Regions from separate parts of the Intrasporangium sp. Soil_C_50 genome, predicted to be linked through region 2. Evidence: predicted binding sites of a transcription regulator. Region 2 holds the regulator's gene; each other region holds the start of a gene.
The links. Region 2 encodes LexA, which represses DNA repair genes until DNA is damaged. Its sites were predicted from a motif close to TCGAACANNTGTTCGA; they were not measured.
Positions count from the first base shown of each region.

Region 1 (9,391 bases), on a different contig from region 2:
GCCCTCGTCGGGCTCGTGGACACCGGCGAGCACCTTGATGAGCGTGCTCTTGCCGGCGCCGTTCTGGCCGAGGAGGCAGTGCACCTCACCGGGCCGCACGTCGAGGTCGACGCCACCGAGGGCCACGACCCCGGGGAAGCGCTTGACCACGCCGGTCATCCGCAGCAGCGGGGCGTCGGCTCCATCTCGCCGTCGAGATTCCATGGGTCACACCGTGGACCACTTTTGTCGGACCGTCAAGCAAAAGTTTTGCGAGGGTGACACGAAAGCCGGATGGATGGCGTGTGAAAGCTGCGTGTGCTTGACTTCAACAGTGCGTCATCCGGAGTCGTCGTCGCCCCCCGTCCTCGCCGCCAGCGGCGCGGGCGAGCTGCTGCAGCTGCTGCGCGACGAGACGCCCCGCACGCGCGCCGAGCTGGCCAAGCTGACCGGCCTGGCCCGGTCCACGGTCGGCGCCCGCGTCGACGCGCTGCTCGCCACCGGCCTGCTCGCCCCGAGCGGCGAGGCCGCGAGCACCGGGGGGCGACCTCCGGCGCGCTTCGCGTTCAACCCCGAGGCGCGCGTCGTCATCGGCGCCGACATCGGCGCGACGCACGGACGCGTGGCGCTGACCGACCTGAGCGGCAGGCCGATCCGCGAGATCGGCGAGGAGCTCGACATCACCGACGGGCCCGAGGTCGTCCTCGACTGGCTCGTCGCCACGACCCGCCGCCTCCTCGACGACACCGGGCGCGACGCGTCCGACCTCGTCGGCATCGGCATCGGCCTGCCCGGCCCCGTCGAGCACTCGACCGGCCGACCGATGCGCCCACCGATCATGCCCGGGTGGGACGGCTACGACGTGCCGTCCCGCGTGCGCCGGTCCTTCGACGTGCCCGTCCTCGTCGACAACGACGTCAACATCATGGCCCTCGGCGAGCACGCCACGGCCCACCCCGACGTCGAGCACCTCCTCTTCGTCAAGGTCGCCACCGGCATCGGTGCCGGCATCATCAGCGGCGGCCGCCTGCACCGCGGGGCCGTCGGCGCGGCCGGCGACCTCGGGCACGTCGCGGCGCCGCACGCCCCCGAGGTGCTGTGCTCGTGCGGCAACCTGGGGTGCCTCGAGGCCGTGGCCAGCGGACCGGCGATCTCCAAGTCGCTCAGGGAGATCGGCATCTCCGCCGAGAGCAACGCCGACATCGTCGCGCTGGTCCGTGGCGGCAACGTGCCCACCGCGCACGCCGTCCGCCAGGCCGGGCGCACCATCGGCGAGGTGCTCGCCACGTGCGTCAGCCTCCTCAACCCCGAGGTCATCGTCATCGGCGGGTCGCTCGTGCAGGCGGGTGAGAGCCTCATCGCCGGCGTCCGCGAGGTCGTCTACGGGCGGTCGCTGCCGCTCGCCACGGGCGGGCTGCAGATCGTCGTCGCCTCCACGGGAGTCCAGGCCGCCGTCATCGGCGCCGCGACGATGGTCATCCAGCACGTCCTCACCGCCGACCGCGTCGACCTCGCCATCGCGCGCCGGTCCGCGGCCGCGGCCGCCGCGTCAGCCGGCTGACCCCCACAATGGGGGCCATGACCGATCACCGGCCCGTCGACACCTGGCTCACCGACATGGACGGCGTCCTCGTGCACGAGGAGGACGCGATCCCCGGCGCCGCCGAGTTCATCGCCGCGCTCGAGGCGTCGGGCAAGCAGTTCCTCGTCCTGACGAACAACTCGATCTTCACCCCGCGTGACCTCGCGGCTCGCCTGCGGCTCAGCGGGATCGAGGTGCCGGAGCGCGCGATCTGGACCTCCGCCCTGGCCACGGCGCAGTTCCTGGCCGACCAGCGCGGCGGCGGCAGCGCGTACGTCGTCGGCGAGGCCGGGCTGCTCACCGCGATGCACGACGTCGGCTTCGTCATGACCGACCGCGACCCCGACTACGTCGTGCTAGGCGAGACGCGCACCTACTCCTTCGAGGCCATCACGCGCGCGATCCGCCTCATCGACAACGGTGCCCGCTTCATCGCCACCAACCCCGACCCGAGCGGGCCGAGCGCGCAGGGCAAGCTGCCCGCCACCGGTTCGGTCGCCGCCCTCATCTCCACCGCCACCGGCCGCCAGCCGTACTACGTCGGCAAGCCGAACCCGCTCATGATGCGCAGCGCGCTCAACCGCATCGAGGCCCACAGCGAGACCACGGTCATGGTCGGCGACCGCATGGACACCGACATCATCAGCGGCCTCGAGGCCGGCCTGCGCACCGTGCTCGTGCTCACCGGCTCGACGCAGCAGCACCAGATCGAGCGCTTCCCCTACCGCCCCAGCCGCGTCGTCGACTCGGTGGCCGACCTCGTCCCGCTCGTCGGGCACGAGGAGGGCTGACCCCGCTCCACCGATCGGCCCGCCTGTGTGCGGCGCGGCCGCTCCGGGTAGGTTCCTCTGGTCGACGGGAGGACTGTCAGCAGTGAGCCACGCGCAAGAGGTCGTGAAGGGGCGCTACCGCCTGCTCGACCGCATCGGGTCCGGCGGCATGGGCCAGGTGTGGCTCGCCTGGGACGAGCGTCTCAACCGCGCCGTCGCCCTGAAGCGGCTGCACGCCCCCGTCGGTCTGCCCGACGCCGACGTGCAGGTGGCCCACGAGCGGGCCATGCGCGAGGCGCGGATCACGGCCAGCCTGCACCACCCCAACGCCGTGCCGGTCTACGACGTCGTCGACCACGAGGGGTCGCCCTGCCTCGTCATGCAGTACCTGCCCTCCCGCAGCCTGCACGAGATCCTCGCCGCCGACGGCCCGCTCGACCCGCGCGAGGCGGCCCGCATCGGGGCCGGGATCGCCGGCGCCCTGGCGGCCGCGCACGCCGCCGGCATCGTGCACCGTGACGTCAAGCCCGGCAACATCCTCATCACCACCACCGGGACGCCGCTGCTCACCGACTTCGGGATCTCCCGTGCACGCGGCGACGCCTCGCTCACCGCGACCGGACTGCTGACCGGCACGCCGGCCTACCTCGCACCCGAGGTGGCCCGCGGCGGCGCCTCGACGCCGGCCGCCGACGTCTTCGCCCTGGGCGCGACGCTCTACGCCGCCGTCGAGGGCACGCCGCCCTTCGGCGTCAGCGACAACCCGATGGCCCTGCTGCACCAGGTGGCCTCGGGCCGCATCGAGCCTCCGCGCCGCGCCGGCCCCCTCGAGGACGTGCTCGTGCGCCTGCTCGCCGCCGATCCAGACGCGCGGCCGTCCACGGCGGAGGCCGCCGACGCGCTGGCCGCAGTCGCGAACGGCACGCACGGCGCGAGGGAGACCGCGGTCCTGCCCCCTGCCGGCGCGGGCGCGATGAACAGCGCCGACGCTGCGGACGCACCCGACCCTGCGGACGCGCCTGGCGCGTCCGACCTTCCCGCGCGCGAGGACGGCCGGTCGGGCCACACGGCCGTCCTGCCCGTCGCGCCCCGGCCGGGGAACGGCCCGTCGCGCCTCGACACGTCGCCCGATGCGTCACGCGAGGTGTCGCCCGAGCCCACGGACGAGCGGCGTGGCCGACGACCGGCCCTGCTGCTGCTCGTGGCCGCCGGGCTCGTGGCAGCCCTCGTCGTCGCCGTCGTGATGCTCACCCGCGAGACGCCCTCGGGAGTCGGCGCACCCGACGCACGCGCGTCGTCCCCGGCGTCCTCACCGTCGGTGTCGCCCTCGACGCCGACCCGGACCTCGTCACCGCCGACGTCGACCGCGCCGAGCCCCACCGCGTCCGCGAGCACGTCCGGCCCCGCCCCGACGCGTCCACCCGCGAGCACGGCGGCGCCCGGGCCGCCGACCGCCTCCCGGTTGGCGGCGGCGGTCCGGGACTACTACTCCGCGCTGCCCGCCGACACCGCCGCCGGCTGGGCGCTGCTGACGCCGCGCTACCGCACGACGACCTCCGGGAACCGCGCGACCTACGACCGCTTCTGGGACGCGATCGACCGGGTCCGCGTCAGCGCCGTCGACGCGTCGGCCCCGTCCTCGGCCGTGGCCACGCTGCGCTACGACTACAAGGACGGGCGCACGTACGTCGAGCGCACCGCCTTCACGCTGGTGCAGGAGGGCGGTCGACTCAAGATCGACCGCACTTCCGTGCTCAGCAGCCGGCAGCTGTGAACGTCGCTGGACGTCACACCGGCCGCCCCGTCGATGATCAGGGCAGGTAGTACGTCGGGTTCGGCACCTTGACGGCGTGGTCGGCGTGGCCGCCCTTGAGGTCACTGAACTGGTCGCCGAGGTTGGCGACGACGTCGTAGCCGAGGTCGTCCTCGACGTGCGCCCGGGTCGCCGACTTGTACTCGATGGTCGTGCACGTCGGGTAGGCGACGCACTTGCCCTGCATGTACGACGGCGGCTGCTCGCCCGACTTCCACTTCGTGAAGTAGAGCGCGTCGGTGAACTGCGGGTAGCCCTGCTCGTGGAGGTTGGCGAGGGTCGCCGCCTTCTGGCCGGTGTTGCGACCGGTCAGGCCGACGATCGCGCAGCCGGCGTCGGAGGCCGCCGCGACGAGCGCAGGCATGCCCGGCGTCGCCGGGAACAGCTTGTTCTGCACCCAGTAGTCCTGGCGGGTCGGGTTGAAGACGAACTTCATGTCCGCGACCTCCATGTCGTAGGTCCACAGCGTCGTGTCGTCGGCATCGAGCACGACGGCCGGCTTGGTGCCGCGGGCCGCGCCCTGCTTGCACGCGGCGACGAGCCGCTGCTGCTGGCGCGCCTCGAGGGCCTTGAGCTCGCTGATGTACGGCGACGAGGTCTTGTTCGCGATGCCGGTGCCGGGGTCGCCGTAGTAGGTGTAGATCGTCTTCTTGACCGAGTCGATGTTGGGGATCCCCTCGCCGCTCTCGGTGAGGCCGCTCGAGCCGTCGGGCTTCATCGTGAAGTGCGTGCGCGGTGCGAGCTTCGGCTCGTTCATCCCGGCGAGGTCGGGCGAGGGCAGGTAGTACGTCGGGTTCGGCAGCTTGACCCAGCGGTCGGCGGAGCCGCCCTGCAGGTCGCTCCACTGGTCACCGAGGTTGAGGACGATGTCGTAGCCGAGGTCCTTCTCGATGTGGCGACGCGTGTTGGCCTTGTACTCGACGGTCGTGCAGGCGGCCATGTTGACGCACTTGCCGGCCATGTAGGCCGGGACCGGGTCGCTCGAGCGCCACTTCGTGAAGTACCGGTCGGCGGTGAAGCCGTGGTACCCGACGTCGGCGAGGTTCTGCAGCGTCGCGTCCTTCTGGCCGTTGTTGCGCCCGGTGAGCCCGAAGATCGTGAAGCCCATCGCCTCGGCCTTGTTGACGAACGAGACCATCGACGGCGTGGCCGGGAAGAGGCGGTTCTGCACCCAGTAGTCCTGGCGCCCCGGGTTGAAGACGAACTTCATGTCCGCGACCTCCATGTCGTAGGTCCACAACGTCGTGTCGTCGGCGTCGAGGACGATGGCCGGCTTGTGGCCGGCCCGCACGGACTTCGCGTAGGCGTGGGCGAGGTCGGCGTCGAGGCGCGAGGTGATGCGGCCGAGCTCGCTGATGTACGGCGAGGACGTCTTGTTCGCGATGCCGGTGCCGGGGTCGCCGTAGTACGCGTAGATCGTCTTCTTGACCGAGTCGATGTTGGGGATGGCCTCGCCGCCGACCTTCGCGCCGCTCGAGCCGTCGGGCGCCATGACGAACTGGGTGCGGGGGGTCAGCGTGCGGTCGGGCTGACCGGTGTGCGCCGGGCTGCCGTCGTGTGCGACGGAGGGGGCGGCGGAGCCGACGACAAGTGCTCCGACGACGGAGCCGACGGCTCCGACGACGAGCCCGACGCGTCGACCGGGAAGGGTGCTGGGACGCCTCATACGGGATCACCTCTGGGGGCGGGAGTTCACGGACGCTCGAAGGTATCCCCACGGGAGCACGCATGGGCCGTTGCGACCTCTATCGGGTGAATCCCAGCCGACACCCAGACTTCTCGCGAGCAGCGCGCGGTTCAGCCGCGGCCGAGCAGGCGCGACCACCACGACCGGGCCGGCTGCCTGGCAGCCTCGGCGGCCGCCTCACGCTCCTCGCGGGCGGCACGCAGCTGCTCCTCGCGCTCGTCGCGCAGCACCCGCCAGGCGGCAACCATCTCGTCGACGTCGAGCGTCCGGGCCAGCAACGGCGGCAGGTTGCCGACGGCCGGGCGGAGCCGATCGGCGAGGACGCGCTTGTTGAAGTCCTCGACGATCTCGCGCACCTGCGCCTCGGTGCGGACGTCGGCGAGGGCCTGCGGGTAGCCGGCCGCCTCCTTGCGCAGGGCCAGCGCACCGGGCAGGGCCCCGCCGAGGTCGAGGTTCTCGCGCTGCGCGAACCGCTTGACCCACCAGTCGGGGTCGCCGGAGTCGCGCAGGTCGAGCGGCTTGCCGGCGCCGGGCAGGTTGTCGAAGTCGCCCCGCTCCTGGGCCTCGCGGATCTGCCGCTCGACGGCGCTCTCCCAGTACGGCTGACCGGACATGTCCTCACGGTAACCCGAGCAGCGGCCCCGATTCCTCGTCGGACGCGTCGGACGGGTCGACCGCCACGGGGTCGACCTCGCCCCTCGCGCCGTCGTGGAGTTCGCGCCAGATGTCGAGGTGGCCGGCGTGCCGCGCGTACTCCTGGACGAGGTGCAGCAGGACCCACTGAAGCTGTGGCGCGGACTCGGCGTCGGTGAAGCGCCCACCGACGGCGGCACGGTCGGTCAGCTGGTGCGCCTCGGCGACGCGTCGGGTGTCGGCGCCTGCCCGTCGGACCCGGGTGGCCAGCCCCTCCACCTCGAGCGGCGGGGACACCCAGCCCGCACCGGCTTCGGTTCCCGCGGCATCGCGCCAGGGGTCGGGAAGGTCGACCGCCTCGAAACCCCAGACCATCCAACGACGCTCGACATTGGCGAGGTGGTTGAGCAGGCCCGCCGCTGTCCACCCGGAGGGGACGAGGCTGTCCTGCAACGTGTCGGTACCGAGGCCCTCGAGCCTGCCGATGACGACGTCGCGGTAGAAGTCGAGATAGTCGAGGAGCAGGCCGCGCAGGTCGGGCGTACTCGCGGGTTCGGGGAACCGGGTCCTGGCCATCCCCCATCCTCACCGACGCAGGCCCGCGCAACAGTGGGTTCCGCGAGGTCGAGCCTTCTCGGGAGCCTCTGTTTGGTCGAAACGGACTGTGGTCCAAGCGAATTGGGTGTGGACAAGCCTTTCCCTGTTGTTCGAACACCTGTACGATAAGGGCATGTCGCAGGCAGTGATCGAGCAGGACTGGGACCTCGTCGCGTCCCTGGCTGCCGACCTGCACGACGCGCACGGACGGCTGGTCGACGCCGTCGCGGTGGCACTTTCTGAGGGGTCGTGGCAGGCGGCCGGGATCCGCTCGCCGGAGCACTGGCTCGTGGTCCGCGCGGGTTTGTCACGGGGGCACGCCGCGGCGGTGGTGCTGACGGCCCGCCGGGCCGGTGAGCTGCCGCAGACGGCGGCGGCGCTGCGGGAGGGGCGGATCAGCCTGGACCAGGCCGCCGTCGTGGCCCGGCACGCCCCGGCGGCGTTCGATGCGACGGTGGCGGCGTTCGCCCAGTACGCGACGGTGCCGCAGCTGCAGCGCTCGGTGGCGCGGTACGACTTCACCCTCGAGCCGCGGACCTTCGACGAGGAGGGCCGGCTGCTACCCGCCGAGGTGACCGCCGAGGTGACCGCCGACGTGACCGCCGACGTGACCGGCGGCGAGGACGGCGACGAAGAGGCGACGCCGGCGCGCCCGCCGGCACCGGTCGAGCCGGCGTCGCTGAGCATGGGCGTCGACGCGGACGGGCGGTTCCGGCTGCGGTACGACGCGCCCGCCGAGGTGGGTGAGCTCGTCCGCGCGGCGTTGGCCGAGGCGAAGGACCACCTGTTCCACACCGTCACCGACACCACCCACACGTCCGAGGGCGACGACGACCAGCACCGGCAGGACCCGTACGCCGACCCCGCCACCACACCCGGCCCGCGCCGCATCACCTGGGCCGACGCCCTCGTGCTGCTCGCGACCCGCTCCCTCGACCTCGCGGGCACCACGCCCGCCTCAGGTACGGGCTCCGGCAGCGGCGGTTCAGGGCGTGGCGGGTCGGCGCGGCGGGCCCGGTACCGGGTCCAGGTCCACCTCGACACCAACGGCGGCTGGCTCACCGGCAGCCCGCGCCTGCCCCGGCACGTCGTCGACGGCCTGACCTGCGACGGCACCCTGGTCCCCGTGTGGGAGACCGAGGGACACCCGGTCAACGTCGGGCGCACCCACCGCGTCGTCCCGCACCGCACCCGCATCCTCGTCCTCGACCGGGACCGCGGCTGCCGCTTCCCCGGCTGCCCGGTCACCTCCGCCGACTACCTCGAGGTCCACCACCGCGTGCACTGGCGCGAGGGCGGGCTGACCGACCTGGACAACCTGCTGTGCCTGTGCACCTTCCACCACGACAGCCACCACCGCGGCGAGTACACCATCACCGGCGACCCCACCAGAGATGCCGGGCTCCGGTTCCAAACCCGACAAGGCTGGCCCATCGGACCACAATCGCAACACCCCGAGCCACCATTCGTCCCCGCGGCTGCGGACCGCGACCACCCCGAGCCCGAGCATTCGAACGAACCACCGCTCCCTATGTCGCTCTCCGCCGTCCCCGCCGCGGGCACCGACCGGCACGCCCCAGACACCCGTCCCGGACCACGTCCGCGGCCGACACCCCGCCTCGGGCGCACCTATCCCGCCCCGACCGGCGGCACCCTGCGCCTGCACCTCGTCGACCTCCACCCCTGCGGGGCGTCGCCGCCTCCAGGCTGATGGGTGGGTTCGATCGACTATCCGGCCTGCAGCTCGCGGAGCACCGGAAGCTCGAGGTCGGCCGGCGCGACGCACGCGTTGGTGCAGGCCACGGCGGGCTCGCCGTCCGGACGGTCGATGCGCCACGCGGTCCCGCCGTGGACGGGCTCGGCGGTCACCGTGACGACACCGCCGCACCCTTTCGTCGGGCAGGGGATGCTGATGGTCTCCATGCCCGCCAGCGTCTCGCGAACACCGTCTGACCGTGACCGGTTCGCCCCGATGTCAGGATCCGTTCCGCAGCGTCATCGGCACCAAGGCGGGCTGCGGGCTGTCACCATGCGGGACATGACAGGGGTTCGGCAGCGGGTTCGGATGGTGCTGGTGGCGGCGTTGGTCGTGGTCGCCGCGGGGGTGGGCGGCATCTGGGCCTACCGGTCATCGCAGCCGCAGCCTCCCCAGCGGCCGCTGCCGATCGCCGGCGCGTCCCTCCACGACGCGGCGACCGCCTACCTCGATGCCGCGGTCCGGCAGGACTGCGGCTTCACCCGTGCCATGACGGTGCGCGAGGAGCTCTTCGCCTGGTGCACGTCCCCGACGATGACCTCCTACGGCGACCTCGGGGGTCCGACGGTCCTCA
Region 1 covers NZ_JBDGKB010000019.1:46,458-55,848, forward strand. The annotation lists gene AC3A5R_RS22090 (sugar ABC transporter ATP-binding protein) at 1-204, opposite strand, end outside; gene AC3A5R_RS22095 (ROK family protein) at 278-1,540, shown strand; gene AC3A5R_RS22100 (HAD-IIA family hydrolase) at 1,549-2,352, shown strand; gene AC3A5R_RS22105 (serine/threonine-protein kinase) at 2,435-4,105, shown strand; gene AC3A5R_RS22110 (HAD family acid phosphatase) at 4,143-5,810, opposite strand; gene AC3A5R_RS22115 (DnaJ family domain-containing protein) at 5,942-6,445, opposite strand; gene AC3A5R_RS22120 (mycothiol transferase) at 6,450-7,040, opposite strand; gene AC3A5R_RS22125 (HNH endonuclease signature motif containing protein) at 7,195-8,772, shown strand; gene AC3A5R_RS22130 (hypothetical protein) at 8,790-8,984, opposite strand; gene AC3A5R_RS22135 (hypothetical protein) at 9,100-9,391, shown strand, end outside.
Region 1: the regulator LexA is predicted to act here: its motif matches at 7,172-7,187, upstream of AC3A5R_RS22125 (HNH endonuclease signature motif containing protein).

Region 2 (9,391 bases):
GTGGCGGCCGAAAAGCGGCCACCCGGGATGGGCGACGAGATCGTGGCCGCCCTCGAGGACGTTGAGCGACCCGGCCTTGAGGCCGGTGCGCTCGATCCGGTCGAAGGGCACGCCCGGCGACCCGAACACAGCTACGTCGTCGATCGGGCTGTCCTGCAGCAGAGCGTTGCCCGCCAGGACCGACCCGTACGAGTGCGCCCACACCGTCTGGTGCACGGGCTCGTCGCGCGCCGCCGCCACGCCGGTGACGAAGGCGGCGAGCTCGTCGGCGTTGTCGCGGGCGATCCTCGGGTTGAGGACGCTGCGGTCGATGGTCGTGACGATCTCGTGGGGCTGCGGGGCTTCGTACCCCATCCACGTCACGATCGCGGTGTCGGCACCTCCTCCCTCGCGGAGAGCCTGCTGACGCAACGGCGCGAACCAGTCGTCGTACCGCGCGAGGTCGTCGCGGGGCTTCGTCGACAACCCACCGACGTAGGTCACCACGTGCTCAGCAGTCTCGACATCGCCTTGCGCGACGACGACCTTGACCTCGCGACCCCTGGCGTCGAGGAACAGGAGGCGTCGCAGGACGCCGTCCTGACGCCCGAGCACGGTGCGCACGGCGCGCAGGTCCTCTACCCGGCGTCGCGCCGACGCCACGACGTCGACCCCGAGCAGGTTCGCGGGCTGCTCACGCTCGGCGGCCAGGGCGGCAGACGCCGCCCGCTCGGCCTCGGCGAGGAGAGCCAGGTTGGCCTCGTGGCGCGCCGCGGCCGGGATGCCGTCGCGCGGTCCGACCCACTGGGGGTGGTCGCGGATCACGGACCGGCGCTCCGCGTCGGTGAGACATCGCCACCACGCCGCGGACGCGTAGGCGCCACTGGCGTCGTGGAGCACCACCGGCGGCGGGGTCACGGGAAGGACTCCCCCGGCGGCGAGGACCGGCGCTGCCGCCGAACCACCGTGCGCCGCAGCGAGCAGGTCGGCGGCCAGGCGGGCATCGACGTCGGTCGCGAGACGGACGGCCTGCCGCAGGTAGGTGTGCACCTCCTCGCGCAGCAGCACGTCGCGGCGGGCCCGATGGGCCTCGAGCACCGGGTCGAGGCCGGCGGCGCGAACCGGTAGGAAGAGGGTGCCCTCATGGTCGACCCACGCGCCGTCATCGGCCGCACGCCGGTCGGCCCGCGAGAGCAGGTCCTGCGCGGCACGTACGCGGGTAGCGGCCTGGCTCAGGCTGATCGACGCCGCGGCGAGGCACGCGCCGAGCCGGCCGAGGCCGGCAACGAGAGCAGCCGCCCTCGTGGCCGCCGCCGCCGAGGCGGGACCGGACCAACCCCGGGTGCGCCGACGCAAGAGCCTGATGACGACCGCCTCGACGTCGAGCCGGCACCTCTCGAGTCGCCTCGCCGCGGCCAGGAGCACCTCAGGTCTGCTCGACCGGATCCGGCCGACGTCGAGCGTCATCACGGGACACCGCCGTCGGACTCGGCGGAGAAGGTGGCCGCAGCCGTCCGTTCGACGCCCTCGTACAGGGTGGACGCCGCCTCCAGCGCGGAACCCAGACCGAGCAGCTCGAGCCGAGCGTCACGGAACCGGTCTCGCCACGCCTCGACGAGACGCGGGGTCGACGCCGCGGCCTCCCCGCCGGGTAGCCCCGAGGCGACCGCCGCCACCGCGGCATCGGCACGGATCGACGCGAGCCGCGCGAGCGCGGCCCCCATCTCGGCCGCTGCGTCACCGACTGTTGCCGGGTCCACCTCGTAGCGCATGCCCACTCCTTCCTGAGAACTTCACCGTAGGAAGGGCTTTCGGATCGTGGGCTCCTCCGTCCACAGGCGTCGCCCTGGGCCGGCCGTCGGCACCCGGTCGTCCACAGGGCGAGCCAACAGGCCTGTACAGCAGGACGCCGCACCCCGGAGTGGGGGTGCGGCGTCCGGGCGGACCGGCGGGGTCGAAGCGCCGGGCACGCCAGCCGCTGGAGGTGGAGCCAACGCGGCCGTCGGAGATCCGCGCGACACGAACGCGCGCGGAGCGGAGGTCAGGGAGCCGGGACGACGAGACGCTGGCCCGCGTGGATCATCGACGTGGAGAGGGAGTTGGCCAGCTGGAGCTCGGCGACCCCTTCCGAGACCGGCAGGTCGGGCAGCTCGCGGGCGGCGATTCCCGACAGCGTCTGGCCCGACTGGACGGTGATGGACCGCGGCGCGTCGGCGGCCGAGGCGAGCTGGCCGGCGAGGCCCAGGCCCAGCGCGACGAGCACCCCGGCGACGAGGAGGGTGACGACGAACCGCCCGAACCGCGTCAGGCGCAGCGGCGCCTGCTCGGCGCGGGCGGCACGGACGGCGTCAGGGCCGGTGGGAACGAGAACGAGCTGCGGCCTCGAGCGCGGAACGGAGTCCCCCGACTCCAGCTCACGCTGCTGACGAACGGCCTCGAGTGCGACAACGCTCATGCTGACCTCCCCTTCCTGCTGCCTTGCGAACATGTGTTCGATCGAACGTCTGTACGATTTGTAGCACGTATGTTCGAGGAAGTCGAGACACGCATCGAACACGCGTTTGGCAACTGTGTTCGAAACCCGTACGCTTTCCTCACACCACCAACCACACCAGTCACCACTGACACTGGGTCCGCAGCGGCCCGGATCACGGGCTCTGGACGGGCGACGAAGGGGACACCATGGGCGTGACCGAGCTTCCCGACCGCGACAAGGGCGACGGCCTGACGATGCGGCAGCGACGCGTGCTCGAGGTGATCCGCAACTCCGTCGACAGGCGTGGCTACCCGCCGAGCATGCGCGAGATCGGCGAGGCCGTGGGTCTCGCGAGCCCCTCCAGCGTCAGCCACCAGCTCGCGGCACTCGAGCGCAAGGGCTACCTGCGGCGCGACCCCAACCGTCCGCGCGCCCTGGAGGTCGTCTCGCCCGACGGCGCCGACGAGCCGACGCGCCGCGGTCGTGCCGCCGGCTCCCAGCAGCACGATGTCGAGACCGAGGCGGGTGACGCGCGCCCGGAGGCCTCGTACGTGCCCGTCCTCGGCAAGATCGCCGCGGGCGTCCCGATCACGGCCGAGGAGGTCGTCGAGGACGTCTTCCCGCTCCCCCGGCAGGTCGTCGGCGAGGGCCAGCTGTTCCTGCTCAAGGTCCAGGGCGACTCCATGGTCGAGGCCGCGATCTGCGATGGCGACTGGGTCGTCGTGCGGCAGCAGCCGAATGCCGAGAACGGCGACATCGTGGCTGCGATGCTCGACAACGAGGCCACCGTCAAGACCTTCAAGCGCAAGGACGGCCACGTCTGGCTGCTGCCGCACAACGCCGCCTACGACCCGATCGACGGCGACGCCGCGACGATCCTCGGCAAGGTCACCGCGGTGCTGCGCCGCGTCTGACGCCCACTCCCTGCTCTGACGCCTCGCCTCCCGACGCGCCGCGGACGTTCCGCGGCGCGTCGCGACGTATCCGGCGGCCGGGTTCGCCACTCTGAGAGACACACTCGCCTCAGGAGGACGCCATGCCCGACCGTCCGGACCGCGACGTCGTCTTCACCTACCGCTACCTGCGCGGCGGCATGGTGGCGATGCTGCTCATGCTGCTGCTGTCCGTCATCCTCCAGTGGTGGTGGGGCACGAACGGGACGTGCTGGCTCGGCTCGATCAGCGCGTACTACTTCACGCCGTCCCGCACGGTCTTCGTCGGCAGCCTCTTCGCGCTCGGCGCGGCGCTCGTCGTCTACAAGGGGCACTCGCCGGCCGAGGACGTGCTGCTCAACTTCTCCGGGTTCATGGCCTTCGTGGTCGCCATGGTGCCGACGGTCCCCGATGGGCGTTGCAGCACGGCCGGGTCGACGAACCCGTTCGCGCTGTCGACGGCGGCGATCTCCGACGCGGTCAACAACAACGTGTGGTCGCTCATCGCCGTCGGGTTCGTCGCGCTGGTCGTGACGGTGTGGCTGCGGCGCGACGAGCTGGCCGACCCCGCTCAGCGTCCACCGGTCCGGACGATGCTCCTGACCGTCGCCTGTAGCGCCGTCATCGTCTTCGAGCTCGTGCTCTTCCTCGCCCTGCCCGACCGATTCATCGCACTGAGCCACGGCCTGGCGGCCGCGACGATGGTCGCTGGGGTCATCGCCGTCATGGTGCTGAGCGCCTTCCGCGTCGAGGACCGGCACGCCTCCACCGATGAGGCGCTGACGTACAAGCGCTGGTACCTCGCCATCGCCGGCACGCTCGCCGTGCTGCTGACCATCACGGTCTTGGCGCACCTGACGCTGCACGGGTTCGACCACGTGATCCTCATCGGCGAAGTCATCATTATCGTGCTGTTCTGCACCTACTGGATCGTGCAGACCAAGGAGCTCTGGGACCTGCGCGACACCGCCGAGGTCGAGGCCCGCAAGGTCGACGCCGTCGCCGAGTGACCGACTCCGGGTGCGTCAGTTGCGGACGAGGACGCCTCGGGCCTCCTTGACGGTGATCGCGGTGCCGGGCTGCGGGACGGTCACCGTGTCGGGGATGGCGATCCAGGACCCGCCGTTGATCCGGAAGTCGGCGCCGAACGTCACGTCGACGCGCGAGGTGTAGGTGCCCGGCTTTCGGTAGGTGTGGATGATGTCGCCGTCGGGGTACACGCCGCCCGGCGAGGTGGTCGGGCCCTCGCTCGTGCCGTCGCCGAAGCGGTAGACGTAGCTGACGAGCTTGGGCCGGATCTCGACGCGGTAGCCGAACATCGTGGTCGGGTCGACGAGGTCGATCTCGCCCGGCTCGAAACCGGCACTGGCCCAGTCAACCTTGTAGAAGGTCTTGAGGTTGACGAGCGTCGTATTCCCCTTCGGCTGCGTCGAGATCGCACCCTTCGCCCACGCCGTCTTGTGAAACGCGTCCACGATCATAGAGATTGTTGGGGCCGGTTTAATGCCCGGAACGGCCTCGGGAAGACACGTAGTCCCCTCTAGGAACCATCCATTCGGCTCTGCCGCCTCTGCGGTCGGCGAAGGATCATGTTCCTCAGGCTGCCCAGATTTGTCGACCCACCGGCGAAGAACGTCAGTTAGGGGACCCCGCCCCTCGCTGGGCGGATTGTCAGCGCACGCCTCAACGGCAACCGCATAACATTCGCTGCTGGCATCGCGGCCACCCAAATCGCACGAGGCGATTCGCGTGCGATAAATCCAACGTGATTGTGCCTGGACGACCGCCTCCTGATACTCAGCCGTCCACGCGCGCAGAGTCTTCACTCGGATGGTCGCGGCGTCCTTTCCGGCACCCCCCTTGAAGTCTGCCAGCGCCGTCGCGCTACTCGCCGCCAAGACGACAAACGACAAGACGAGAGCAGCAGGGATGCGATGCCCCGTCACGAGACGGTGCCGAAGGACGAAAGTTGCCAACCGGACTTAGTCCACTTGAGCGCCGCCAACATCTTTAGTTCAGCATGCTCATCGGTCTTGACGACTCGCCCCATCGAGTCCACAACGTCGCGTCGTTCTTGCGTGACGTTCGCCGTGAATCGGACCAGGTCGCCCGTCGCAGAGAGAGACTTTAGTGACTCTAAAGTCACCGGAGAGCCGTCGTAGTGATGCTTGAGGCGCTTCAGCTCGGCTGCGTCCGAGCGCCATGAAGCGCAGGCCTCGGACGAGGGCAGGCACAATCCATCGAGTCTCTTGGGCTCCGCCCTCGTCCACGCCCCGTTGAGGCTGTGGATGAAGAACCGAAGAAACGCTTCGGCGCCGGCTTTGTCCTTGGTCTTGGCGGCGTCGGGGAGGCCGGCCGGGAAGGCGGGCCCCGCGCTCGTCGTGGCCGTCTTGGGCGGCGCCGACGTCGTCGTGCTCGTCGTCGTTGACAGCACCGCGGCGCTCGTCTGCGGCGGTGCCGGGTCTCCCCCGGTGCACCCCGCGAGCGCGGTCACGGCCAGCGTCAGCCCGGCGGCGGCGCACGTCATCCTCTGGTGTCTCAGCACGACCCTGGTCCCCTGTTCGGCGAATCTGTGCCCTGCCCACCGGGCGCAAACGGGCGAAAACGTCATCGAACGCTCCCACAGATCCTGCCCCAACCGCATCTCGGGCGCCCGCGGCCGTCCACAGGCACGTCAGGACACCGGCGTCGCGTCCCCCACCGCCGCGAGCCACCAGGCCGCGGCGTCGCCGTACTCGGCCAGCTCGGCCGGCGTCATCGTCGCCGTCACCCGCAGCCACGACTCGACGCGTCCGAGCCGGCCCAGCCGCTGAGCCGCAGGCAACGCGGCCCGCAGCGCCGCGGTCGGCGCGACGTCGCTCCACACCTCGAGCCCGGCATCGGCGACGCGGCGTAGGCGCGGGTCCTCCGCCGATGCCTCGAGACGGTGGGCCAGCACGTTCAGCGGCACGAACATCGCGGTGAGCGGGTGCGCGAGGACGGCGTCGCCGAAGTCGAAGAACCTCATGCCCGACGCCGTCGCGAACACGTTGTTCGCGTGCAGGTCGTTGTGCACGAGCGCGAGCGGCAGCCCGAGCGCGTCGAGCCCCTCGCCCCACTCGGCCACACGCGGAGCCAGCGACAGGACGCGTAGCGACGCCTCGCCGTCGAGGCGTCGCGGGTCGGCCTCGGGCAGCGCGGAGAGCTGCGAGGCACGCGCGACGACGTAGTCGGCGGCGTCTAGCGGGTGCAGCGGCGTCAGGCCGGCCGCGACCAGCTCCGGCTCGCACCCGGCGAGCTCGCGCTGCAGGTGCATCGCCTCCGCGATGACCCGGCACCACGTGTCGGTGTCGTGCGGGTCGACGGACGCTCCGAGCACCTCGCCCTGGTCGGGCACGAGGTGCAGCCCGCGGGCCGTGTCCACCGCCGCCACGGGCACGACCCGGTCGGGAGCGCGCCGCGAGAGCACCTCGAGAAGGGCCGCCTCGAAGGCCTGGTGCGGGCAGTTCTCCTTGGCCCAGAAGACGCTTCCGCCGGTCGTCGTGGCCCGCCACACCGTCGACCAGGGCCGCTGGTGCACCGGTTCGAGGTCGGCGAGCCCACCGGCCTCGAGCCCACCCAAGGCGTCGGCGACCCATTCGCGCAGCTCCGCGGCGAACGCGTCCGACGTCCAGCGGACCGACGGCCCGTCCCCGGCGGCCGGCAGTGCCGCCCACCAGCGCTCGCCCGACGCGTCAGCAACGCCCGAGGCGCCGGGCGCGCCTTCCGAGCCGGCCACCTCAGTGGCCCAGGGCCGAGCGCAGGCGCGGGAGCGCCTCGCTGAGCGGGGCGTGCAGGCGGATCGTCGCCTCGGCGTCGCCCCGGGTCGCCGACCGGGTCACGATCGCGACGGGCACCCCGCGCTGGTGCGCGCGCCGGACGAACCGGTACCCGCTCATGACCGCGAGCGACGAGCCCAGCACGAGCACCGCCCCGGCGGCCTCGACGAGCGCGAAACACCTCTCCACCAACGGTTTCGGCACCGACTCGCCGAAGAAGACGACATCCGGCTTGACGGTGTCGTGGTCGCAGACGAGGCAGCGCGGGGCGTGGAAGGAGGCGACCAGCTCGTCGGCGAGGACGATGTCGCCGTCGGGCCGCACCTGCTCGCCCCACTGCGACCCCACAGCAGCCGCGGCCGCCGAGAAGCGGTCCATGAAGCCCGGGTTCGCCTCGGTCATCCGCTCGTGCAGGCCGAGGCGCGAGGTCACCTCACCGCACGTCAGGCACACGGCGCGGTCGAGCGAGCCGTGCAGCTCGACGACGTCGCGCGCCCCGGCGGCCTGGTGCAGGCCGTCGACGTTCTGGGTGATGACCGGCCCGACATAGCCGGCGTGCTGCAGCTCGGCGACGACGCGGTGGCCCTCGTTCGGCGACGCGGCGTTGAACCGCTGCCAGCCGATGTAGCTGCGAGCCCAGTACCGGCGCCGCGCGTCGCTCGAACCGGCGAACTCCCCGTACGTCATCGGCTCGACGCGTCGCGTGCCGTCGGGACCGCGGTAGTCGGGGATGCCGCTGTCGGTCGACAGGCCGGCCCCGCTGAGCACGACGACGTCGCCGGCGCTGACCAGGTCGACGAGGTCGTCGAAGGTGCCGAGGTCGCTCACCTCGAGCGGCAGGCGCCGCGAGGTGGCCAGACGCGTCAGCACCCCGCCGTCGCGAGAGGGCTCGGAATCCTGGGACGACCCCTGGGGCACATGCACCGGGCCAGCGTACGCGGGGGCTCCGCCGTCCCATGCCCACCGTGCTGTCGATCGGTACTTTCCATAATCGTCGGTTATGATACGCGCATGATCGATGCTGCGGGACTGCGGGTCATGAAGGCCATCGCCGACGAGGGGAGCTTCACGAGCGCCGCCAACGCGCTCGGTTTCACCCAGCCGGCCATCTCGCAGATGGTGCGTCGCCTCGAGCAGCGCACCGGCACCGTCCTCGTGGAGCGCTACGGCCGCCAGGTCCGTCTCACCGAGGCCGGGCAGGTGCTGGCCCGTCACGCGGTCGGTGTCCTCGCCGCGCTCGACGCCGCCGAGGAGGAGATCACGGCCATCGCCGGCCTGCGGGCCGGACGCGTCCGCCTCCAGGCCTTCCCCAGCTCGTCGGCGACCCTCGTGCCCAAGACGCTCGCCATCCTCAAGGCCAAGCACCCCGACATCACCGTGACCTTCAGCGAGGCCGAGCCGCCCGAGTCGCTCGCCGCCCTGCGCAACGGCGACTGCGACGTCGCCGTGGCCTTCGCCTACGAGGGCGCCGACCTCGGCGAGCTCGAGGAGGACCTCTCCCTCCTCGTGACCCGCCGTCTCATGGACGACGAGGTGCGTCTCGTCGTGCCCGGCGGCCACGCCCACGCGGGCGATGCGTCCGCCACGCTCACCGACTTCTCCGGCGACGACTGGATCGCCGGCTGCCCCCGCTGCCGCGGGCACCTGCTCTCCCTCGCCGACCACGCCGGGTTCCGCCCGAACGTCGCCTTCGAGACCGAGGACTACGTCGCCCAGCTCGGCCTCGTCACCGCCGGCCTCGGCGTCGCCCTCGTGCCCGACCTCATCCTCAACGCCGCCAAGCACGACGAGGTCGCGACACTGCCGCTCTCCCCGGCCTCGCGCCGACAGATCCTCGCCGTCACGACGCCCGACCTCCAGCGAGTGCCCGCCGTCGCTGCTGCCCTCGACGCCCTGTGCGAGGCCGCCGGCGCCGACCCCAACCTCTCGACCGCCGAGCTCGTGGGTGCGGCCCGCAGCTGACGCGTCGCGCGGCCCACGCCTGACGCGTCGCGCGGCCCACGCCTGACGCGTCGCGCCACGGGCGGCGTCGTCGCCCCGCGCGGGAGCCGGAACGTCGGCACAATGGCGTCATGACCCGGGTCGCGCTCGCCGCCACCGGACCCGCCGCGCTCCGCGCCGGGCTCGAGGTGGCTGCGGACGGTGGCACCGCGGTCGACGCCGCCCTGGCGGCCGCGCTCGCGGCGATGAGCACCGAGCCCGGCATC
Region 2 covers NZ_JBDGKB010000017.1:40,367-49,757, forward strand. The annotation lists gene AC3A5R_RS21375 (alpha/beta hydrolase) at 1-1,446, opposite strand, end outside; gene AC3A5R_RS21380 (hypothetical protein) at 1,446-1,751, opposite strand; gene AC3A5R_RS21385 (LysM peptidoglycan-binding domain-containing protein) at 2,021-2,434, opposite strand; gene lexA (transcriptional repressor LexA) at 2,662-3,369, shown strand; gene AC3A5R_RS21395 (hypothetical protein) at 3,492-4,397, shown strand; gene AC3A5R_RS21400 (PKD domain-containing protein) at 4,413-4,862, opposite strand; gene AC3A5R_RS21405 (DUF6318 family protein) at 5,330-5,914, opposite strand; gene AC3A5R_RS21410 (phosphotransferase) at 6,062-7,144, opposite strand; gene AC3A5R_RS21415 (Sir2 family NAD-dependent protein deacetylase) at 7,146-8,108, opposite strand; gene AC3A5R_RS21420 (LysR family transcriptional regulator) at 8,196-9,146, shown strand; gene AC3A5R_RS21425 (gamma-glutamyltransferase) at 9,257-9,391, shown strand, end outside.

Region 3 (9,391 bases), on a different contig from region 2:
GCGTCGCGCCACCCCTTCTCCGGCTCGTCGAGGCGGGCCTGGATGGGGGCGTTCTCGGATGGCACGAGCCCCTCGAGGCGGACGCCGACGAGGCGGATGCGGGCTCGCTGGAGGCCGAGCCGGGCGTAGAGCTCGCGGGCGGTGGCGTAGATGTCGCGCGAGACGTCGGTGTGGTGGCGCAGGGTCTTGGCCCGGGTGATCGTCGTGAAGTCGGCGAACCGGACCTTGATCGACACGGTGCGCCCCGACATCCCGGCCGTCCGGGCCCGGGCCGCGGTGCGGTCGGCGAGGCGGAGCAGCTCGCGGTGGATGCGGACCGGGTCGTCGATGTCGTGGGCGAAGGTCTCGTCGGCCCCGATCGACTTCTCGCGACGCTCGGGCACGACGTGCCGGGGGTCACGGCCCCAGGCGAGGTCGTGCAGGTTGCGGCCGGCGACGTCACCGAGGGCGCGCTGGAGGGTCTCGACCGGCGTGTGGGCGAGGTCGGCGACGGTGCGCAGGCCGAGCCGGTGCAGGTGCTCCTCGGTCTTGTCGCCGACACCCCAGATGGCCGCGACCGGCAGCTGGTGGATGAAGGAGACGACCTCCTCGCGCGGCACGACGATGAGCCCGTCGGGCTTGGCGAGGTTCGAGGCGAGCTTGGCGACGAACTTCGTCGGCGCCACTCCGACCGAGCACGTGATGCCCTGCTCGTCGGCGATGGTGTCGCGCAGCCGCTCGGCGATGGTGGTCGGGCTGCCGAGGCGCCGCACCGCGCCGGAGACGTCGAGGAAGGCCTCGTCGAGGGAGAGCGGCTCGACGGTGTCGGTGACGGTGGCGAAGGTGGCCATGACGGCCTCGGAGATCGCGGCGTAGCGCCGGTGGTCCGGCTCGATGACGACCGCCTGCGGGCACAGCCGCCGGGCCCGGGCCATCGGCATCGCCGAGGCAACCCCGAAGGCGCGCGCCTCGTAGGTGGCCGACAGCACGACCGAGCGGCCGCCCGCTCCCCCGATGATGACCGGCTTGCCGCGCAGGTCGGGCCGCGAGATGAGCGAGGCCGACGCGTAGAAGGCGTCCATGTCGACGTGCAGGACGGTGCACCCGGTGTCGTCGGGTGGTCGGCCGTCCGGACGCGTCGGGGCCGTGAACTGGCGGCGGCTCACAGCTGACCCCCCGTCCCGATGGGCGCACCGACTGCGACGGGCCCGTCAGTCGCGGCGGGCGACGACGTGCAGGGCATTGCCGAGCGTGCGGAGGAACTCGCGGCCGGGACCGGAGACGAGCAGGTCGTCGAGCTCGGCGAGAGCCGCCCGGTCGGCGTCGGAGTCGACGAGGGAGGCCGGTACGAGGTGGCCGACGATGTTGGTGCCGCGGACCTGGACGTCGGTGAAGCCGGCGGCACCGAGCAGCGCCTCGAGCTGGTCGGCGTCGAAGCGGCGCGGGAGCGGGTCGGTGCCACCCCACCGACCGGACGGGTCGACGAGCGCGGCGCGGGCCTGGGCGAACTCGCCGGCGATCGCCTTGGCGAACACGACGGCGAGGCGGCCGGAGACGAGCAGCGACAGGACGCCACCGGGGCGCAGTGCCGCGGCGAGAGCGCGCAGCGTCGCGTCGGGGTCGTCGACGAACTCGAGGGTGCCGTGGCAGCAGGCGAGGTCGACGGAGTGGTCGGCGAGGACGCTGGCGAGGGTGTCGCCGTCGCCCTGGACGCCGGTGACCCGGTCGACGATGCCGGCCTCGCGGGCACGGCGGGCCAGGGCCGCGAGCGCGTCGGGGCTGGGGTCGACGACGGTGACGCGGTGACCGGCCTCGGCGAGCGGGACGGCGACGCCGCCGGTGCCGCCCCCGAGGTCGAGGACGTCGAGCGGCCGGCCGAGGCGGTCGGCGCACTCGCTCGCGATGCGTCCGACGGCGGACACGACGGCCGAGGGCCGGACTCCGCCGCGTCGCTGGGGGCGCTGCTCGTCGGGCACGGGGTCCTCCGTCGTGGGGCTCGCTCACCCCGCGGGCCGGGCCGGGCGGCGCGTCCGGCGCCGGGAGCGGCGGTCGCGGGCCCGGCGGGCACGGCGGACGTGCCGCCGACGGGGTCGATGTGGTGGTTCGTGTGCGTCATCACCCTAGTGCCCCGAGCTTCCCGGACTCGCGTGCCACAGCTTGCGCGGCGGGCCACCGACGCCACCGATGCCACCGCTCGGGTCGGTCGGGACGAGCCCGGCCGTGCCCCGGGCCCCGCGCACCTCCTCGCCCGCCGGGCGGATGTCGGCGTACGGCGACTGCCGGAACCCCGACGCGTGGACGAGGACACGCCGGCCCTCCGGCGTCTCCCCGACGCCGGAGCCCGGGCCCTCGAGCGCACCGGCCCGCTCCCACGCCGCGCGGTCGGCCTCCTCGAGGGCCGCGTGGACGGCCTCGACGCCGCCGGCGGTCCACGCCTCCTGGAGCGCGGACAGCTCCCACGCACCGGTGGCCCGGATCGAGACGCCCCGCGGGCCGGTGCGCCGCACGAGGCCGCGGGCGAGGATGAGCCAGGAGTGGAACACCGTCGCGGCGTACGGGCCCTGGACGTCCTCGAAGAAGGTGAGGTCGGCCGGGCCGCTGGCGTCGTCGAGGGTGAGGAACACGACGCGTCGCCCGGAGCGGATCGGCGGGGTCTGGGTGGCGACCTTGACCCCGGCGACCCACACCTCGCGGCCGCTGCGGCCCGCGAGCAGGTCACGGGCCCGGGTGACGCCGAGGGCGTCGAGCAGCGGGCGGTAGAAGTCGACGACGTGGCCCGACGCGTCGAGCCCGAGCACCTCGAGCTCGGCCCGGACCCGCTCCGGGCCGGTCATCTCGGGAAGGCCGCTCGTGGCGGTGAGCTGGGGCGCGTCGCCGAGGTCGAGGGTCAGCTGGGTGGCGAGGTGCTCGGGCGCCCCCGCGGACGCCTGCGACTGGGCCGCAGCGAGGGCACGGATGTCGCCGGTGGCCGACACCGACGTGACCCGCCCACGCGACCGGCTCGCGGCCGCGACCCGCCGGCTTGACCGGCGCTGCGAGGAGGACCACCGGTCGAGCTCGGCGACGTGCAGGAGCAGGTCGCGCCGGGTGACCCGGCCGCGCCGGCCGAGGCCGCTGCGGGCCCGGCGCGTCAGGCCGCCGGCGTCGTCGAGGCGTGACGGGCCGCCGAGGTCGATGCCGTGGATCGAGTCGAACGCCCCGGCGAGGACGAGCCGCTCGGCGACCGGGCGCGAGACCTGGGCCCGCTGCCAGAAGTCGGCCAGGCTCGAGTACGGCTGCCCGGCGACCACGCGCGCGACCTCGGCCTCGCTGATGCCGTGGACGTCGGCGAGCGAGAGCCGGATGGCCTGGTCGCCGTCGTCGGTGCGCTCGAACCGGTACGTGCCGGTGGAGGCGTTGACGTCGAGGCCGAGGATCGCGACGCCGAAGGCGCGGGCGTCGTCGAGGATGAGCCGCTTGGGGTACATGCCGGGGTCGTGGGTGAGCACGCCGGCGAGGAACGCGGCCGGGTGGTGGGCCTTGAGGAAGGCCGACTGGTAGGTCGGCAGCGCGAAGGCCGCGGCGTGCGCCTTGCAGAACCCGAACGAGGCGAACGCCTTGAGGACCTCCCAGATGCGGTCGACGTCGGCGGGCGCGTAGCCCCGGGCCCGCGCCGCCGGGCGCCACCACCCCTCGATCCGCTCCTGCCCGGCCGGCGTGCCGAGGGCCCGACGCACCTCGTCGGCGTGGGCGAGGCTGACCCCGGTGGTCTCGGCGACGATCTTGAGGACCTGCTCGTGGAAGACGACGACGCCCTCGGTCTCCTCGAGCGCCGGGATCAGCGTCGGGTGCAGGTAGGCCGGCTCCTTCCAGCCCTGGCGGGCGTTGAGGAACGGCACGATCATGTCGCTCTTGACCGGGCCGGGCCGGAACAGCGAGATGTCGACGATGAGGTCCTCGAAGGTCCGCGGGCCGAACTTGCCGATGAGCTCGCGCTGCCCGGGGCTCTCGATCTGGAAGCAGCCGAGGGTGCGGGTGGAGCGGATCATCTCGAAGGTCGGCTCGTCGTCGAAGGGCACCTGCTCCTCGTCGTCGAGGTCGACGCGGACGCCGTCGACGCGCTCGACCTCCTCGACGGCGTGGGCCATCGCCGACTGCATCCGGATGCCGAGGACGTCGAGCTTGAGCAGGCCCATCTCCTCGACGTCGTCCTTGTCGAACTGGCTCATCGGGAACCCGAGCCAGCTGGCCTCGACGGGGGTGCGGTCGAGCAGGCCGGAGTCGGACAGCACGACGCCGCACGGGTGCAGGGCGATGTGCCGGGGCAGGCCGTCGAGGCGCTCGACGATGTCGAACATCAGCTGCAGGCGCGGCACGTCGAGGCCGGACGCCCGCAGCTCGGGCAGCTCGGCGAGGGCGTGGCGCACGTTGCGGGCGGCGATGTGCGGGAAGGCCTTGGCCATGGCGTCGATCTCGGGTGGCGGCAGCCCGAGCGCGGCCCCGGCGTCGCGGATCGCGTGGCGCACCCGGTAGGTGTCCATCATCGAGACGCACGTGACGCGCTCGCCGCCGAAGTGCTCGAGGATCCGCTCGTAGATCTCGGTGCGCCGGGCCGACTCGACGTCGATGTCGATGTCGGGCAGCTCGGCGCGCAGCGGTGAGCAGAACCGCTCCATGAGCAGGCCGTGGCGCATCGGGTCGACGCCGGAGATGCCGAGCAGGTAGTTGACGAGCGAGCCGGCGCCGGAGCCGCGGGCCGCGACGCGCACGTCCATCTCGCGGATGAGGTCGCACACCTGCGCAACGGTGAGGAAGTACGTGGCGTAGCCGAGGGTCTCGATGACGCCGAGCTCGTCCTCGAGGCGGTCGCTGACGGCGGTGAGCTCGGGCCCGGACCGGTCGGGGTAGCGGCTCGCGATCGACTCGCGGCAGCGGCGGGCGAGCACGTGCTGCGGGTTGGTGCCGGGACGGATGCCGAGGACGTCGGGCTCGGGCAGGTGCACCGAGCCGATGCCGAGGTCGGCGCGCGGGTCCTGGACGCACTGGGTGGCGAGGGCCGTGGTGCGCGCGAGGAGCTCGTGGGCGTGCTCGCGGGCCAGCGCCCCACCCCCGACGAGGCCGGGGCCGGACACCTGGACGACGTCGAGGGCGAGCGCGTGCATGACCGGTGTCGGCGCGAGGTGGCCGGCGGTCGTGACGCGGTCGAGGTGGCGCGTGTCGAGGGCGACGAGCCGGCGGGCGGCGTCGAGGACGTCGACGACGGCGGCGTCCTGGGGGTCGGCGTGGCGCACCGCCGCGGTGAGGACGGTGGGCACGCCGACCTCACGGGCGAGGGCGAGCATCCGGCCGGCCTGGCCGAGGCTGCCCGGCAGGTGCTCCGGGCCGCCGTGGCAGACGAGCTCGACGACGACGGCCCCGGGCGGCAGCTGGGCGACCCACCGTTCAAGGGCTGCCCGGGCCTCGCCGTGGCGGCGGGCGAGGACGGCGCGGCCGACGTCGGAGTCGGGCCCGAGCAGGACGACGAGGGGCGCGGGCCCGGCCTCGGGAAGGGTGTCGGGGCGGGCGTGCTCGGCGAGGAGGGCCGGCGTCGTGACCGGCGTGCCGCGCTCGCCGCGCAGGTGGGTGGCCGTGACGAGGCGGCACAGGGCCGCCCACCCGAGCCCGGGTGCGAGGCCGGCGGCCTGGCCGCGGGCCAGGACGGTGACACGGGGCAGGCGCGGGTCGACGAGGGCGCCGCCCCGGACCGGGGTGCGGACGTGCTCGGCCCGACGCGGGCGACCGGCGCCCGGCGGCTCGACCGCGAGGTCGACGCCGAGGACGGGCGCGACGTCGTGCTCCATGCAGGCGCGGACGAACTTGACTGCCCCGTAGAGGCCGTCGCGGTCGGTGAGCGCGAGCGCCGGCTGCCCCCAGGCGGCGGCCCGTTCGACGAGCTGGCGCGGTGTGGCGGTGCCGTAGCGCATCGAGTAGCCGCTCGCGACGTGCAGGTGGACGAAACCGTCGCCGCCGCGGGCGGCCCTGACCGACGAGACCGCCGGGCCCGTGGTGGTCATGCCGGTGGTGCTGGTGGTGGTCGTGCCTGTCATGCCCTGCTCGCACGGCTCCTCGACCCGGACGAGACCGGGGTGATGGTCCGTGGCAGCGGCACGGCGATCGGCACCCCGAGCAGGTCCTGGACGATCTCGAGGAACATCTCGGCCTGCCGGAGCAGGTCGTCGGCCTCGCGCGGGGCGATGTGGCCGCCGCGGTCGACGACGGACCGGCGCGCGGAGCACGCGGCGAAGAAGGCGGCCCACTCCCCCAGCTCGGGGGCGACGACGGGCAGCACCTGCCAGACGCTGCGGGGCCGGGACCGTGGCGTCGGCGCCGTGCGGGCCGCGACGAGGGCGGCAGCGGCACGGAGGGCCCCGAGGTGGGCGTCGCGGTAGCGCTCGGTGGCCTCGCTCGCGCGGCAGGCCGACTCGAGGGTGTCCCTCGAGCGGTCGAGCAGGGTGAGCACGGCGACCGAGATGGGTGGGCGGTGCAGCGGGGCGGCAGCCACGGGTCGGCTCCTCTCTCTCACGGAGGCAGGTACGGGTGCAGAGGCGGGTGCGGCCGGCATCAGTCGGCGACCCGGACGAGAGACCAGTGGTCACCACGCGGGGACGCGTCGTGGGCGAGGTCGTAGACCCCGGGCGTGAACGACCACCCCGGACTCGCCTCGACCCGCCAGACGTGCTGCTCGCTCGCGGCGGCGACGAGCGTCTGGCCGGGGTGCACCTGCGACTCCTCGGCGTCGAGCGCGTCGTGCCACCACGCCCGCCGCTCGCGCCACTGGGCGAGGACCTCGCGCACGACGTAGAGGCGGCCCTTCCAGATGAAGGCCTCGGGCCGCTCCCGGGCGGCGTCCTCGGACCGGACCCTGACCTGCACGACATCACTGAACCTGCGCACCACGACACGTCTCCCTCGGACACGTCGAAGCGGGAAATCACGACCCAGGCCGCCCGCGCCCCACACGGACAGCCGACACCCCAACCGACGACTGGACTGAACGATGATCGTTCGAACATCTGTTCGAACACCATCAGCGTAACCCCTGCCGCCGACACCGTGTCAAGGCGGTCGACGATCCGCGGACGACCCGCCGACGACCCGCCGACGACCGGCCGACGACGGGCCCGGATCCGGCCGTTCCGTCCCTTTCGACCGGAGCTGAGTACCGGTGCTCAGGAGCACCCGGACGGGCTCGGCCACAGTGGGAGCACACCACGGGCCCGGTCCGTGGCCGGAAGGGCGCAGGGGTCCCGTCCGTCCACGGACCGGGCCCGTCCTGCTGCCCCCGTCAGCCCCGCTCGACTCCCCTTGCGCCGACCCGGGGAATACGGGAGCGTCGGCAGCGTTGGACCGGTGCTCGGCCCTCGGCCGGGCACGACCGGACACCGGCCGACCGGCAGAAAGAAGGAGTCACGTGGGCGCCGAGCTCATCCCCATGGCCTTCACCACCGGGTGGGGCAGCGGCATCAACGCGTACGCGGTCGTGCTCGTCCTCGGGATCGCCGACCGATTCCTCCACGTCGGGCAGATCCCCGACGCCCTGGCCCGCACCGACGTCCTCGTCGGCGCCGCGATCCTCTTCGTCCTCGAGCTCGTCGCCGACAAGATCCCCTACGTCGACTCGGTGTGGGACTCGGTCCACACCGTCGTGCGTCCGGCGGTCGGAGCGACGATCGGCTACCTCATCGGCCACGAGACCGCGGGCCTCGCCGCCGCGGTCGGTGCTGCCACCGGCGGGGTCACGGCGCTCGTCTCGCACGGCGTCAAGGCCGGGCTCCGCGGCATCATCAACACCTCGCCCGAGCCCGCGAGCAACATCGTCGTCAGCACGGGCGAGGACGTCACGGTCACCGGCGTCACCGCCCTCGCCATCGCCCACCCGTGGGCCGCCGCGACGATCGCCCTGTTGCTGCTGGCCGTCGGCGCGTTCATCGTGTGGAAGCTCGCCGGGCGCCTGCGCCGGCTCAAGCGTCGCTACGACGCGTGGGGCGAGCGCGTCGGGATCGCCGCCCCCACCGGTCGCGTCGCACCGGGCGACGACGCCGGCCCACCGGGCAACCGACCTCCCCGGCGCCGGGCCGACCCGACGCGCCCGTTCCCGACGGACGACGCGGGTCGCGGGCGCCCCGGCTGACGTACGCCGACGCGTCACCGACCGTCGGTGCGTCAGAGCCGGCCGTAGACCTCGAGCGTGGCCGAGGACCGGTTCATCGTGATGAAGTGGATGCCGGGCGCCCCCTCGTCGAGGAGGCGCTGGGCGGACTCCGTGGCGATGGACATCCCCTCGGCGCGCACGGCCGTGGCGTCCTCGCCGTGCCGGTCGAGGCGGTCGGTGACCGCACGCGGCATCGGCTGGCCCGCGAGCTCGGCCATCCGCACGACCTGGCGCGCGTTGGTGATCGGCATGATGGCCGGCACGACCGGCAGGCGGGACCCGCGTCGGGCCAGCTCGTCGCGCAGGCGCAGGTAGTTGTCGACGTCGAACACCATCTGGGTGATGGCGAACTCGGCCCCGGCCCGCTCCTTGCGGATGAGGGTCTCGACGTCGTCGGCGAGGTCGGCGGACTCGGGGTGGCCGTCGGGGAAGGCCGCGACGCCGACGGTGAAGTCGCCGAGCCCGCGCACGAGCCCGACGAGCTCGTCGGCGTGGTCGAGCCCCTCGGGATGCGCCACCCAGGGCCGGCCGAGGCCGCCCTGCGGGTCGCCGCGGAGCGCGAGGATGTTGCGCACCCCGGCCGACGCGTACGCCCCGACGATGCCGCGCAGCTCCGACACCGAGTGCCCGACGCACGTCAGGTGCGCCATCGGCGTCAGCGTCGTCTCCTCGAGGATCCGCCGGGTCAGGCGCACCGTGCGGTCGCGGGTACCGCCGCCGGCGCCGTAGGTGATCGACACGAAGCCCGGCGAGATCTTCTCGAGGCGCCGGACGGCCTCCCAGAGCTGCACCTCGGCGGCGTCGTCCTTCGGCGGGAAGAACTCGAAGCTGAAGGTCGGGGTGTCGGCGGCGATCATCGCCGGGATGGACCGGGTGAACCGTTCCGCCCGTGCCATGGAGGATGCCGTGCCGTGCGCCATGCCGCTCACCCTAGGCGCCGCTCGTCCGCGGCGTGCGACCTGTTCACGGGACGGTCGCGCGCCCGCGTAGGCTGACCACCAATCCCGACCCGCTCGACCCGCTCGATGGAGGAGCCCGTGCAGACCCCCACCGACCTCGACGTGCTGCGCCGTCGGGTGCAGCAGGCGATCGACGGCCAGGTCACGGGGGCCACGACGGCGCTCGCGGCCATCGGCGAGGAGACCGCGCCGCTCGTGTCGGCCGTCTCGGGCCTGCTGTCCGGCGGCAAGGGCCTGCGCGCCGGCTTCCTCTACTGGGGCTACCGCGCGGCGGGCGGCGCCG
Region 3 covers NZ_JBDGKB010000002.1:39,410-48,800, reverse strand. The annotation lists gene dinB (DNA polymerase IV) at 1-1,145, opposite strand, end outside; gene AC3A5R_RS07685 (class I SAM-dependent methyltransferase) at 1,191-1,955, opposite strand; gene AC3A5R_RS07680 (DNA polymerase III subunit alpha) at 2,100-6,011, opposite strand; gene AC3A5R_RS07675 (SAV_6107 family HEPN domain-containing protein) at 6,041-6,499, opposite strand; gene AC3A5R_RS07670 (DUF6504 family protein) at 6,559-6,891, opposite strand; gene AC3A5R_RS07665 (DUF4126 domain-containing protein) at 7,409-8,128, shown strand; gene metF (methylenetetrahydrofolate reductase [NAD(P)H]) at 8,161-9,069, opposite strand; gene AC3A5R_RS07655 (polyprenyl synthetase family protein) at 9,175-9,391, shown strand, end outside.
Region 3: the regulator LexA is predicted to act here: its motif matches at 7,003-7,018, upstream of AC3A5R_RS07670 (DUF6504 family protein).